Regions from separate parts of the Neobacillus sp. PVCKKU3 genome, predicted to be linked through region 3. Evidence: riboswitches for the same ligand, from Rfam matches in the RefSeq annotation. Region 3 holds a riboswitch; each other region holds the start of a gene.
The links. Region 3 has a riboswitch for S-adenosylmethionine ahead of ACNQGS_RS20415 (methionine biosynthesis PLP-dependent protein). Riboswitches for the same ligand answer to the same signal wherever they lie in the genome.

Region 1 (4,276 bases), on a different contig from region 3:
TCGGAGCATCCACTGCTTATCACCTTGCAAAATGGGGGGCCGAGGTTATCATAGTGGACCGGCATGTCCCCGGTCAAGCCACTGACGCGGCTGCGGGGATTGTTTGCCCATGGTTGTCCCAACGTCGTAATAAAGCCTGGTACCAGTTGGTTAAAGGTGGAGCCCGGTATTATCCAGAATTAATAGTTCAGTTAGAAGCAGATGGGGAAAAAGATACGGGTTATAAACGAGTTGGGGCATTAAGTATTCACACTGATCCAGCAAAGTTGGAAAAGATGGCAGAACGGGCACGGACCCGTTGGGAGGATGCTCCCGAAATCGGCGAAATAACAATTTTATCACCAACTGAAACGAATCGACTTTTTCCGCCGTTGTCCGATGAATTTGGGGCAGTTTATGTTAGTGGCGGGGCACGTGTAAATGGCCGGGCTTTACGTAATGCACTAGTTAACGCTGCAGTAAAGCATGGAGCCCAAGTTGTTAAAGGGGATGCCTCATTAATCAGTAGTGGCAATAAAGTCCAAGGGGTAAAAGTGGATGAAAAAACATTTTCTGCTGATCAAGTTATTGTTACAGCAGGGGCTTGGGCAAAGGAATTTTTGTCTCCATTAGGAGTTGAATTTTTGGTAAGGCCACAGAAGGCGCAAATAATTCATTTACAAATGCAAGACATCGATACAAATTCGTGGCCGGTGGTCATGCCGCCATCCGATCAATACATTCTATCCTTTGAAGGTGGACGTGTTGTCATTGGAGCAACACACGAAAATGATGCTGGATTTGATAATCGGGTAACGGCTGGAGGTGTCCAAGAAATCTTAAATAAAGCTTTGGCAGTCGCTCCTGGACTTGCCAGTGGAATGATATTGGAAACTAGGGTAGGGTTTCGTCCTTTTACTCCCGGTTTTCTTCCTATTATTGGAGCTATTCCGAATTATGAAGGAATCTTATTAGCGAATGGTCTAGGATCATCAGGATTAACCAGCGGACCATATTTAGGGGCAGAACTCGCTAAACTAGCACTCGGAAAACAATTGGAAATTGATATTCATAACTATGATGTTGCTGGTGCTTTAGCCTAATGTTATGCACAAAGAGCTTTTCATGCGAAAAGCTCTTTTCTAATCGAACAAAAAAATTTTTTATTTAATAATAAGTTGATATGACAATATTGAAAACGCTATCGGGTAAATTGCGCTATAATTTAGATGATTGACAAAACAAAAATAGATTTGTACTATCTTAATATAACTTAATTATTTGTTAATTTAATTTTCTTATCCAGAGCGACCGAGGGACATGGCCCGATGACGTCCGGCAACCCCCGATTGGGAAGGTGCCAATTCCTGCAGAATGACTGTACTTTCATTCTGAAAGATAAGCCGAAATTCTATTTAATTTCGACGCCCCTTTCAGAATGAATGGGGCTTTTTGTTTGGGTATAAAGTCTAGTTTAGATATCGGAAAAATGAGGTAATCAGTATGATTGATATAAAGAACCTTAGCAAAATTTATAAGACAAAAAAGGGTGAAGTAAAAGGTGTTGATAATGTTTCACTAACCGTTCAGGAAGGTGAAATCTTTGGAATCGTCGGGTACTCTGGTGCCGGAAAAAGCTCACTGCTTCGCTGTATCAATCTGTTAGAGAGGCCAACCTCTGGCAGTATAACGGTCGATGGCACTGACTTGACATCCCTAAGAGGCGAGCAATTACGATCTTCACGTTTAAAAATAGGCATGATTTTTCAACACTTTTACCTAATCAGCCAAAAAACAGTCTATGAAAATATTGCTTTTTCCTTAAAAGCCGCCAACTATCCTAAGGATCAAGTAAGGAAACGCGTGGAGGAACTTCTGGAAATGGTCGCCCTATCCGATAAGCGTGATGTCTACCCATCACAGCTCAGCGGTGGTCAGAAACAACGAGTCGGTATTGCAAGGGCTCTCGCAAATAATCCGAAGGTGCTTTTATGTGACGAAGCAACATCAGCACTTGACCCTACGACAACAAAGTCGATACTAAATCTATTGAAAAAAATCAATAAAGAACTCAACATCACCATTGTATTGATCACTCACGAGATGGATGTTGTTAAAGAAATCTGCAGCCGGATGGCAATTATGCAGGATGGACGAGTTGTGGAAGAAGGTTCGGTATATGACATTTTTGCCAACCCGCATACAGCACTTACAAAAGAATTTATAGAAAGTGTTGTAACTCTTGAAATCCCGGAAGTTATTCTAAAAAGCTGCCAGGGTCCAATTGTGAAAGTGACCTTCAAAGGAAAAGTCGCTGGAGAGGGGGTCATTTCTGATACTCTTCAACAATTTAACGTAAAAGGTAATTTTCTGCATGGTTCAATAGAATATATTCAAGAGCAACCGCTTGGTATTTTCATAATGGAGCTAAAAGGACAAAAAGAGGAAATAGAAAAAGCCCTAAATTATATTGAAAACCGGGCAGCACAGGTGGAGGTGTTACACAATGGGCTTTGATTTTGCACATCTGATGGAGCTTATTCCGGATATCAATAAAGCATTTTTTCAAACCATCTATATGATTGCGATTTCGTTGGTCGTATCGACGATAATCGGATTGCCGGTTGGGATATTGCTTTACATAACCGATAAAGGATTGTTTATGGAAAATCGAGCCGTCCAGAATGTCCTGGGTTTTATTGTCAATATGGTCCGGTCGATTCCTTTCATTATATTATTGGTGGCATTGCTCCCACTGACAAACTTACTCGTCGGGACTACCATAGGCCCAACTGCCGCCAGTGTTTCGCTATCGGTTGCGGCAATTCCGTTTTTTGCAAGGATTGTTGAAAATGCACTGAGAGAAATTGACAAAGGCGTAATCGAAGCAGCTATTGCTGCCGGGGCAACCCCGTGGATGATTATAAAAGATGTCCTATTACTTGAAGCCAGATCCGGTATCATCTCAGGTGTCACGTTAACACTCATTAGTTTAGTTGGTTTCTCGGCCATGGCCGGTACAGTCGGCGGCGGCGGTATTGGAGACTTGGCGATTCGCTTCGGTTATTATCGATACGACAATACCATCATGATTTCAACAGTTTTAATCTTAATTATTTTAGTTCAGGTCATTCAGCTTCTTGGTGACTATATCGCCAAAGTTGTAGATAAAAGAAGATAAATAAAGGGGAGAAATTATTATGAAAAAATGGTTAACAAGCATTTTATTACTTTGTGTAGTCTTTGCATTAGCAGCATGCGGAAACTCCGAGGACAAAACAGCAAGCGGCAAGGAAAAAGCAACAGAATCAAAAGAAATTAAAATAGGCGCGACTGCAGGCCCATATAGCGACATGGTAACAAAAGCGATTAAACCAGGCCTAGAGAAAAAAGGCTACAAAGTTGAAATTGTTGAATTCAGTGACTATATCCAGCCAAACAAAGCATTAAACAATGGCGATATCGATGCCAACCTGTTCCAGCACACGATTTACCTTCAAAATTTCGCGAAAGAAAACAACATGGATTTAACAGCACTTATTTCTGTGCCAACTGCACCAATGGGGATTTATTCAAACACAATAAAATCGATTAAAGATGTAAAAGAAGGGGCAACTGTTACACTTCCAAACGACCCGACAAATGCAGCACGTGCATTAAACACACTTCGTGATGCAGGGCTTATCACTATCAAAGCAGATGCAGATCCACTAAAAGTATCTGAAAAAGACATCGCTGAAAACAAGAAAAACCTAAAGTTCCAGCCTATCGAAGCAGGCCAGCTTCCACGTTCAGTTGAAAGTGCAGATTTAGCTGCAGTACCAGGAAACTTTGCTCTTGCAGCAAAAATGAATCTTCTTGATGCCTTAACGCTTGAAAACATGGCAGACAATTACCGCAATATTGTGGCAGTTAAAACAAGCAACAAAGATTCACAGTTATCAAAAGATCTGAAAGCTGTTGTTGAATCAGCAGATTTCGAAAAAGTCATCGATGATCAGTTTAAAGGTTTTGGAAAACCAAGCTGGATGAAAAAGTAATTTTTAAATCAAAAGGGTATGGACGAGATCCATATCCTTTTTTCATTGGATACGCCAATAAAGATTGGAGAATCCTAAAGGAAAAAGGAGGATTTTAAATGAGTTTTTTCAAAGGAAATGAAGAAAAGGAAAATCTTGAAGCGGTTCTTAAAGATTCTATAGAAATAGAAGAAGATTTGATGCGTACATATTTAATTACCGCCGAACGGGTTCATGACGACGATGAGCTAAAAGAACGTCTAGAAAACTTTGCGGAA
Region 2 (4,276 bases), on a different contig from region 3:
GTTAGCGAATTTCTTAAAGTTCTCACGGAATTGCTCTGCCAATTCTTTTGCCTTTTTTTCATAAGCATTAGGATCCGCCCATGTTTTAATCGGCTGAAGCACTTCATCAGGGACCCCAGCAATATGGAGCGGGATATTTAGGCCAAAGAATGTATCCTTAACAGTTTCTACGTGATTTAGTTCTCCTTCAAGAGCTGCCTGCACCATTGCTCTTGTATATGAGAGTTTCATACGATTGCCGACGCCGTATTCTCCGCCAGTCCAGCCTGTATTAACCAAAAACACATTAACGTTATGCTCAAGTATTTTTTCTCCTAGCATTTCGGCATAGCGTGTAGCCGGCAGCGGCAGGAATGGTGCACCAAAACAGGTTGAGAAGGTTGCCTGCGGTGAAGTAATGCCACGCTCTGTTCCAGCAAGCTTTGATGTAAATCCGCTTAAGAAATGGTACATGGCTTGTTCCCTTGTTAATTTAGCGATTGGCGGAAGAACACCAAATGCATCTGCAGTTAAAAACACAATGGTATTCGGGTGCCCGGCAATGCTAGGCTGGACAATATTATCAATGGCCTCCATTGGATATGCGGCCCGAGTGTTTTCTGTTAATGTTCCATCATCGTAATCCGGAATTCTCGATTCCTGGTTAATCACAACATTTTCAAGAACGGTCCCGAAACGGATGGCATCAAAGATTTGCGGTTCTTTTTCACGGGATAGATTAATACATTTTGCATAGCAGCCGCCTTCAATATTAAAGACGCCATTTGATGACCAGCCGTGCTCATCATCGCCGATTAGACGGCGATTAGGGTCTGCGGAAAGAGTTGTTTTTCCAGTTCCGGATAAACCGAAGAATAATGCTACATCCCCTTCAATGCCGACATTCGCTGAACAGTGCATAGAGAAAATATTGTTTTCAGGCAGTAAATAGTTCATGACAGAGAAAATTGATTTTTTCATTTCCCCCGCATATTCAGTTCCTCCAATTAGAACTACGCGGCGTTCAAATGATATAATAATGAAGGTTTCAGAATTCGTACCGTCGACTGCCGGGTTTGCTTTGAAATTAGGGGCAGAAATTACTGTAAATTCAGCTTCATGAGTCAGAAGTTCATCTTCCGAAGGCCGAATGAACAACTGGTGGGCAAAAAGATTATGCCAAGCAAATTCATTTATGACTTGAATCGGCAGTTGTGATTTCTTATCAGCACCAGCAAAGCCTTTAAATACATATACTTCTTCTTGCTGTTTTAAGTATTCTAATACCTTATTATAAAGATGATCGAAAGTCTCTTGTGAGATTGGCTGATTTAAAGAACCCCAGGCAATTTTATCTTTGGTTGACTCCTCCAAAACAGTGAATTTGTCTTCTGGAGACCGCCCAGTATATTTTCCTGTTGAAACACGAACCGCTCCGGTGGAAGTGAGTGTCCCTTCTTTTCTGCTGAGGATTTTTTCAACTAGCTGCGGCACAGATAATTGGACTTGGACATTACTTTCATTAAGTAATTCCTTTAATTCATTTGGGATATGAACAGAATTCATTTAATGAACCTTCCTTTTTATGGTTTTTTTAATTTGATATATTAATATTGAATAGTATAACACAATTAAAATAATAGTCTATACTAATTAGCGAAATTATGCTGTATTTTATACCTTATTCTAAAGGTGATTAAAAAGTCATGAAAAAAACAGTTTAAGCATATTTTGTATCATACTCCATTGTATATTTTGGTTAATGTTGCTAAAAAATACATTGACATACTTTAAGAATCTGGGGTATGATTTAACCTTGAACGGATACTCTCTTATCCCGAGCTGGTGGAGGGACAGGCCCTATGAAACCCAGCAACCTGCAACTAGGAAAATGTCTATTTTTAGTCGTTTTTCGGGCAAAGGTGCTCAACCTGATGCAAGGCTAGTCCTTGAACGATAAGAGTGAAAGGCACGCAAAATGTTTGCATTCAACCTTTCCTCATGGAAAGGTTTTTTTGTCTATTTGGCAAACACACGTGCTGTTTGAATCGCTTTACTAATCTTCTAAAGAATCTCGGTTGGGTTTTTTCGGTAGTATTTCATAAAAACCTGATGTTTATTTCATACTATTAGGGATGAGTTCCGTATCAAAATGGAGGTTATTTGGAAAGGGTGTTAACCTTTGAAAAGTGAGCCTCATTATTTCATTATTATAGGAGGAATTCAGATGTCACTAAAACGCCATTTGTTCACTTCTGAATCAGTAACTGAAGGTCATCCTGATAAGATTTGTGACCAGATTTCTGATTCTATTTTAGACGCCATTCTAGCAAAGGATGCAAATGCCCGCGTAGCTGCTGAAACATCAGTAACGACCGGCTTAGTTCTAGTTGCCGGCGAAATCACTACCTCTACATATGTAGATATCCCAAAAATTGTTCGTGAGACGATCAAAGAAATTGGCTATGTTCGTGCGAAATATGGCTTTGATTCGGAAACATGTGCGGTGTTAACCTCTATTGATGAACAGTCTCCTGACATTGCTATGGGTGTCAATCAAGCACTTGAAGCTCGTGAAGGTCAAATGTCAGATAAAGAAATTGAAGCAATTGGTGCAGGTGACCAAGGTTTAATGTTCGGCTTCGCCTGTAACGAAACGAAAGAGCTGATGCCTCTTCCGATATCTTTAGCCCATAAGCTTGCCCGCCGGTTGACGGAGGTTCGTAAAGAGGATATCCTTCCATACCTTCGTCCGGACGGAAAAACACAAGTAACGGTCGAATACGATGAGAACAACAAACCGGTTCGGATTGATACAATTGTTATTTCCACCCAGCACCATCCGGAAATTGGACTAGAGCAAATCCAGCGCAATGTTAAGGAACATGTTATTAATCCGGTTGTACCAAAAGAATTAATCGATGAAAATACAAAATATTTTATAAACCCAACCGGCCGCTTCGTAATCGGCGGACCGCAGGGGGATGCAGGACTGACTGGCCGTAAAATTATCGTGGATACTTACGGAGGCTATGCCCGTCACGGCGGCGGCGCTTTTTCCGGTAAGGACCCGACAAAGGTTGACCGTTCTGCCGCTTATGCTGCACGTTATGTTGCTAAAAATATTGTCGCAGCAGGTTTAGCTGAAAAATGTGAAGTCCAGCTTGCCTATGCGATTGGTGTAGCAAGACCGGTATCGATTTCCATCGATACTTTTGGCACAGGCAAAGTCAGCGAACAGGTATTGGTTGACTTAGTAAGTAAAAACTTCGACCTGCGCCCTGCAGGAATCATTAAAATGCTGGATTTACGCCGCCCCATTTATAAGCAAACAGCAGCTTACGGACATTTTGGCCGTACGGATGTTGATCTTCCTTGGGAACGCACTGATAAGGCAGATGCATTACGTGAGCAGGCAGAAGGAAAATAATATGGAGTGGGAGTTGCATTAAGGTGTAACTCCCATTTTTCATTAAACGTCTATTTTCTTGTTCAGTGTTTTAAAAATTGGAATAAAATGTTTAAGTAGGACTATTGAAGTGAAAAATGATGATACATGATTTTCCTTTTGTTCACAGTGCCATTTTTGAAAAAAAAGTGGTAGTATTAGAGAGTATGTTTTTACAAAAGGATATTTTGAAATAGAGTAGGTGAGGTACATAATGTGCGGTTTTATCGGTTGTGTACATGACAAAACGCAAAATTATCGTGACGAAGAAAAGCAGCTTTTTAAAAATATGAACGATATTATAACCCATCGTGGACCAGATGATGATGGTTATTATGATGATGATCATATTCAATTTGGTTTCCGCCGGTTAAGTATCATTGATATTGAATCCGGGCACCAGCCGCTAACGTATGAAAACGAAAGATACTGGATTATTTTTAACGGTGAAATTTATAACTATGTCGAGCTTCGTGAAGAGTTGCTCAAAGAAGGACTAACTTTTTCCACAAGCTCTGATACAGAGGTTATCATTGCTCTCTACAGCCATCTAAAGGAAAAAGCAGTTGAACGCTTGCGCGGGATGTTTGCTTTTGTTATCTGGGATAAGCAGGAACAAACACTTTATGGGGCTCGAGATCCGTTTGGAATTAAACCATTCTTTTATATGGAGGATGGTGACAGAACCTTCTTTGCTTCTGAGAAAAAGAGCATTTTGCTGGCTCTTAAAAATGATGTGCTGGATTATGATTCCTTGCAGCATTATCTAACCTATCAGTTTGTTCCAGAACCTGATACCCTATCTGAAGGAATTAAAAAGCTTGAACCAGGCCATTATTTTACAAAAAA
Region 3 (4,276 bases):
CGCAAGAGAATTATCTGCTAGTGTAATCGCATCAATTCCTGCTTCCTTTAAAACCTTTGCCCCTTCAAAAAACTTCGTTGTATCAAGCTTTCTTGGAGGATCTAATTCCACGATAACTGATGGCCGTTCCTGCACAATATCTTGAAGAGGGGTGTAGTCCCGCTTGGCAGGACGATCTTCAACTATGATTTTCTTTGGTTTTAATTCTACTATTTTATCTGTTATCGGAGTGCTGTTTTTTAATTCGGTGGCAAATGCCCTGATGTGTTCAGGTGTTGTGCCGCAGCATCCTCCTAAAAGTCGGACACCTTGCTTGCGGAATTCAGCCGCAGACCTGCGGAAGTAATCGGCATCACCATCATAATGAAACTTTCCATCCGTATAAGCAGGGAGACTGGCGTTTGGATAGGCTGAAAGAAAGGCTCGCTTAGGCAGCTCGATTTGTTCGAGCGCAACCAGCATATGATGCGGGCCAAGCCGGCAGTTTAGGCCGACAACGTCAGCGCCTAGCCCTTCAAGTCTCTGCAGAGCATCATTGACAGGAGTACGGTCCTGCAAAATTCCCGGTTCTGCAAGGGAAACTTGCGCAACAATTGGCAGATTGGTTTCCTTTCTGGCGATGGTCAGGACGGTTTCAAGCTCTTCCAGGTCGTAAAAGGTTTCGAGTAAAAGGCCGTCAACTCCCTCTAATAAAAGGCAATACAGCTGCTCGCGAAAGCTCCGTTTAATTTCTTCTATTGAAATGGATTTGGGCTTGATGCCGCGGTTGCCCCCCAAGGTCCCAAGCACATAGGCACGGTTCTCGGCAGCTTTTTTGGCATTTAGTACAGCGGCACTGTTGATGTCCTTGACTGAATCCTCCAGCCCGTATCGTCCAAGCTTTAAATAGTTGGCCGCATAGGTGTTCGTTTGAATAATATCGGCACCGGCATCTATATAGGCTTTATGGATATTCTGAATTTGCTCAGAGCGGGAAAGATTCAATTCTTCAAAACAGGAATCTTTGCCATAGGAATAAAGCATTGTTCCCATGGCCCCGTCGGCAATCAAAATTTGATTTTGTAATTTTTCTAAAAAACTCATCGTTATTCTCCTTGAGAGAGCTTATTCACCTGCAGCTTTTCCAAAGCTTGTGAAAAGTCCTTAATCAAGTCTTCAGGCTTTTCAAGTCCGACTGAAAGTCGCAGCAGGCTCCCAGAAGAGAAGGCAAACCCTTGGGTTCCGCCTTCGAGTTCTGCAATAATATCCTCCAGAGCTTCCCGGGTTGGATTTAAGCTGCGGGCGTAATCGTATTTTCCAAAACTGTCAATTTCAAACTGATGAAAGGTAGATGCATGCTGGATCGGGACACTGACTGCTCCTGTTTGTGCATCCATTTTATGCCGATTATGAAGAAGTCTAGTTTCAAAACTAAATTCTTCGTGTTCCATCACACATTAACTCCTTCAACTAACTTAGCAAAAGCCTGCTCTAGGTCAAAAATAATATCCTCTGCATCTTCAATTCCTACAGAAAAACGCAATAGACGGTTACAGACACCTTGTGCAATTCGGATTTCTTCCGGGATATCAGCGTGGGTCTGGGTCGCTGGATACGTGATAAAGCTTTCGGTTCCGCCAAGGCTTTCAGCAAACGAAATCAGTTTTATGTTTTGTAGGAACGGATTTACCCACGTTTCATCTTTAATACGGAAAGAAACCATTCCGCCTCTTCCTGGATAAAGGACATCTGTCACCGCATCGCTATTGGAAAGAAACTCAACAACAGCCTTAGCGTTTTTCTCATGCCGTTCCATACGGAGCGACAATGTTTTCATCCCGCGCATTAACAACCAGGAATCGAAGGGGCTTAAAACGGCACCCGCACCGTTATGATGGAAGGCCAATGCTTCACAAAGTTCCTTACCCTTCGCGACAATCAGTCCAGCTAGAACATCATTGTGGCCTCCAAGGTATTTCGTTGCACTATGAATCACGATATCTGCACCAAGTGCAATCGGCTGCTGCAGAAGAGGGGTATAGAAGGTGTTGTCCACAATTAACAAAATGTCATGCGATTTGGCAATTTTTGCAATGGCGGCAATATCGGCTTCCTGCATAAGCGGATTAGTTGGTGTCTCCAAGAAGATTGCTTTTGTATTTGGTGTAATGTTGTTTTCAACCTCTTCAGGACAACAGGTATTTACATATTGGCTTTTCAAGCCCCACTTTTGAAAGCCTTTTTCGAGCAAACGGTAGGTTCCGCCATATAAATCCTCGCTGACAAGCCATTCGTCACCAGACTGAAATAAGGAAAGAATTGTTAAAATGGCCCCCATTCCAGAGCTGCAGGCAAAGCCCTGATCTCCACCTTCTAAATCGGCGATGGTTTTCTCAAGCAACTGGCGTGTCGGATTTCCGGTTCGAATATAATCAAAGCCTGTTGATTGTCCAATCCCCTCGTGCCGGAATGCAGTTGAAAAATATACTGGGGGATTAACGGTTCCTGTTGTAGTTTCACTGCGGTTCCCAATTTGAGCAAGTTTCGTATCGATTTTATACATTGTTGTCTACACTCCTTTTTGATATTAAAAAAAGGCCTTCTATAAGAAGAAGACCTTTGCATGTACAATACATCTGTCACTCTTCTTATCTCGCAAATTAGTAACAATTTGCAGGACTTAGCACCGTTTCAATGTTAAAGACATTGAAGGTTGCTGAGGTGTCACCGGGCCCTTCCCTCAACCTCTCTTGATAAGAACATATTAATATTTTGACTATTTATAAAATTTACTACACTATATGAATGGTGTCAATGTATTTTCTTTATTTCTTGTTTAAGTTGTTGAAGTAAGCGTTTTATTGATTTTTTTCCCAGATTTTGAATTTAATATAGTTAATGTATTCTCGGAAATCATCTTTATTTATTCCGTCTTCAATTGCCTTTTCAATAATTTTCTTCCATTCTTCGTCCAGTTCATTTTCGCTGGGGGATAAATCATCATTATCAAGTCCAGTCAGCAAATATTCTAAAGTGACATCTAAAGGTCTTGCCACTTTTTGTAAAAAATAAATGGATGGGTTTTTATTAAGGTTCCGCTCGATGTAACTTAGATATGATTTTGAGACGTTCGCGAGTTCAGCAAGCTCAGTTATCGAAAAATTTTTTTGCTTTCGTAATTTTTTTATTCGTTCACCAATCATAGTAATCTCCCTTATTCCCTAATTTCAATTGATTGTTTGTTCCAGGAACCGGCCTGAAAGAAACTAAGAATAATTAATTTTGACTGAAACGATGAAGATCGCCAAAAGACTTGAATATAAGATTTAGAGGAAAAATTAATCTAAATAAATAGGTTTCTAAAAACTTTGATATTGGAAGGTCGAATTTGGTGAATATGTAAAATAATTATTTTTCCACAGTTAAGAATATTATAACTTACTTTTAGTTCTCTTTAAAGAACAAATCGAAAGAGAGCTATACAATATTTTTACTTGATTTTCATAAAGAAGAGGTTAAAGGCTGTGCAATATAAAGAATTGCAGTAAATATTTTATGGATATTTCAATAAAAAAGTGAGTCGAAAAATTTAACCTTAGTTGTTCTTTACCAAGAACTATTCGTTTGTTATAATGTTAATAATGAAAGAGGGATTCATATTAATAAAAGTTAGGAAAAAAGATTTAGGTAAAATTGACCAATTTATATTATTGGTATTTTTTTAATAATTACGTTCTTTATATAGCACGTGTTTTGTTGTCTAACGAACAATCGCAATTTCTATTAATAATGGGTGATGTCTCCTTACCACTATCAATGGAGGCACTCGGTCATGCTGTGGGTTGAGAAGAACCTTAGACGCTTGTCGTCGATAGTGTGATGTGAGGGGGGGTTGGATGCCCTGTTTTACCATTAAAGCTTTTGCTTAGGCGGGATTCAAGAACTCTTCTAATCAAAAGCTTTAATTTAATAATCAGCATTAACATGTTATTTATTGCACCTAAAAAGGGGGGGGATTATGACCTACCGACAGAGATTGTCTATATTTTTTTTGGTTGATTCTTGTATCGTCATTAGTGTTATCTTTTTCAGCCGATTTCTGGTTGATGCAACTACAAATGTGTTCACCGTCTTGAATTTATTTACTTCAATCGCCATTTTATTAAGTCATCATACTTTTTCATTTATATTTAGGCTTTATAAAAAAGCCTGGCAATATGCCAGTATAGGGGAATCCATCCTTATTTTAAAGGTAGTTACATCTACTATCCTAATGGCGGCTGTTTTGCAGAAGCTG

Region 1: linked by a shared signal. The riboswitch ahead of ACNQGS_RS15340 (methionine ABC transporter ATP-binding protein) and the one ahead of ACNQGS_RS20415 (methionine biosynthesis PLP-dependent protein) in region 3 are both predicted to bind S-adenosylmethionine.
Region 2: linked by a shared signal. The riboswitch ahead of metK (methionine adenosyltransferase) and the one ahead of ACNQGS_RS20415 (methionine biosynthesis PLP-dependent protein) in region 3 are both predicted to bind S-adenosylmethionine.

Annotation. Positions count from the first base shown of each region.
Region 1 is NZ_JBLVQN010000021.1:22,264-26,539, forward strand. It holds gene ACNQGS_RS15335 (NAD(P)/FAD-dependent oxidoreductase) at 1-1,082, shown strand, start outside; SAM riboswitch class I at 1,275-1,384, shown strand; gene ACNQGS_RS15340 (methionine ABC transporter ATP-binding protein) at 1,483-2,496, shown strand; gene ACNQGS_RS15345 (methionine ABC transporter permease) at 2,486-3,160, shown strand; gene ACNQGS_RS15350 (MetQ/NlpA family ABC transporter substrate-binding protein) at 3,180-4,019, shown strand; gene ACNQGS_RS15355 (hypothetical protein) at 4,118-4,276, shown strand, end outside.
Region 2 is NZ_JBLVQN010000005.1:26,376-30,651, forward strand. It holds gene pckA (phosphoenolpyruvate carboxykinase (ATP)) at 1-1,545, opposite strand, end outside; SAM riboswitch class I at 1,809-1,942, shown strand; gene metK (methionine adenosyltransferase) at 2,207-3,409, shown strand; gene asnB (asparagine synthase (glutamine-hydrolyzing)) at 3,642-4,276, shown strand, end outside.
Region 3 is NZ_JBLVQN010000033.1:51,148-55,423, reverse strand. It holds gene ACNQGS_RS20425 (bifunctional homocysteine S-methyltransferase/methylenetetrahydrofolate reductase) at 1-1,083, opposite strand, end outside; partial or broken gene ACNQGS_RS20420 (PLP-dependent transferase) at 1,194-1,430, opposite strand; gene ACNQGS_RS20415 (methionine biosynthesis PLP-dependent protein) at 1,430-2,542, opposite strand; SAM riboswitch class I at 2,625-2,739, opposite strand; gene ACNQGS_RS20410 (helix-turn-helix domain-containing protein) at 2,838-3,182, opposite strand; gene ACNQGS_RS20405 (polysaccharide biosynthesis protein) at 3,998-4,276, shown strand, end outside.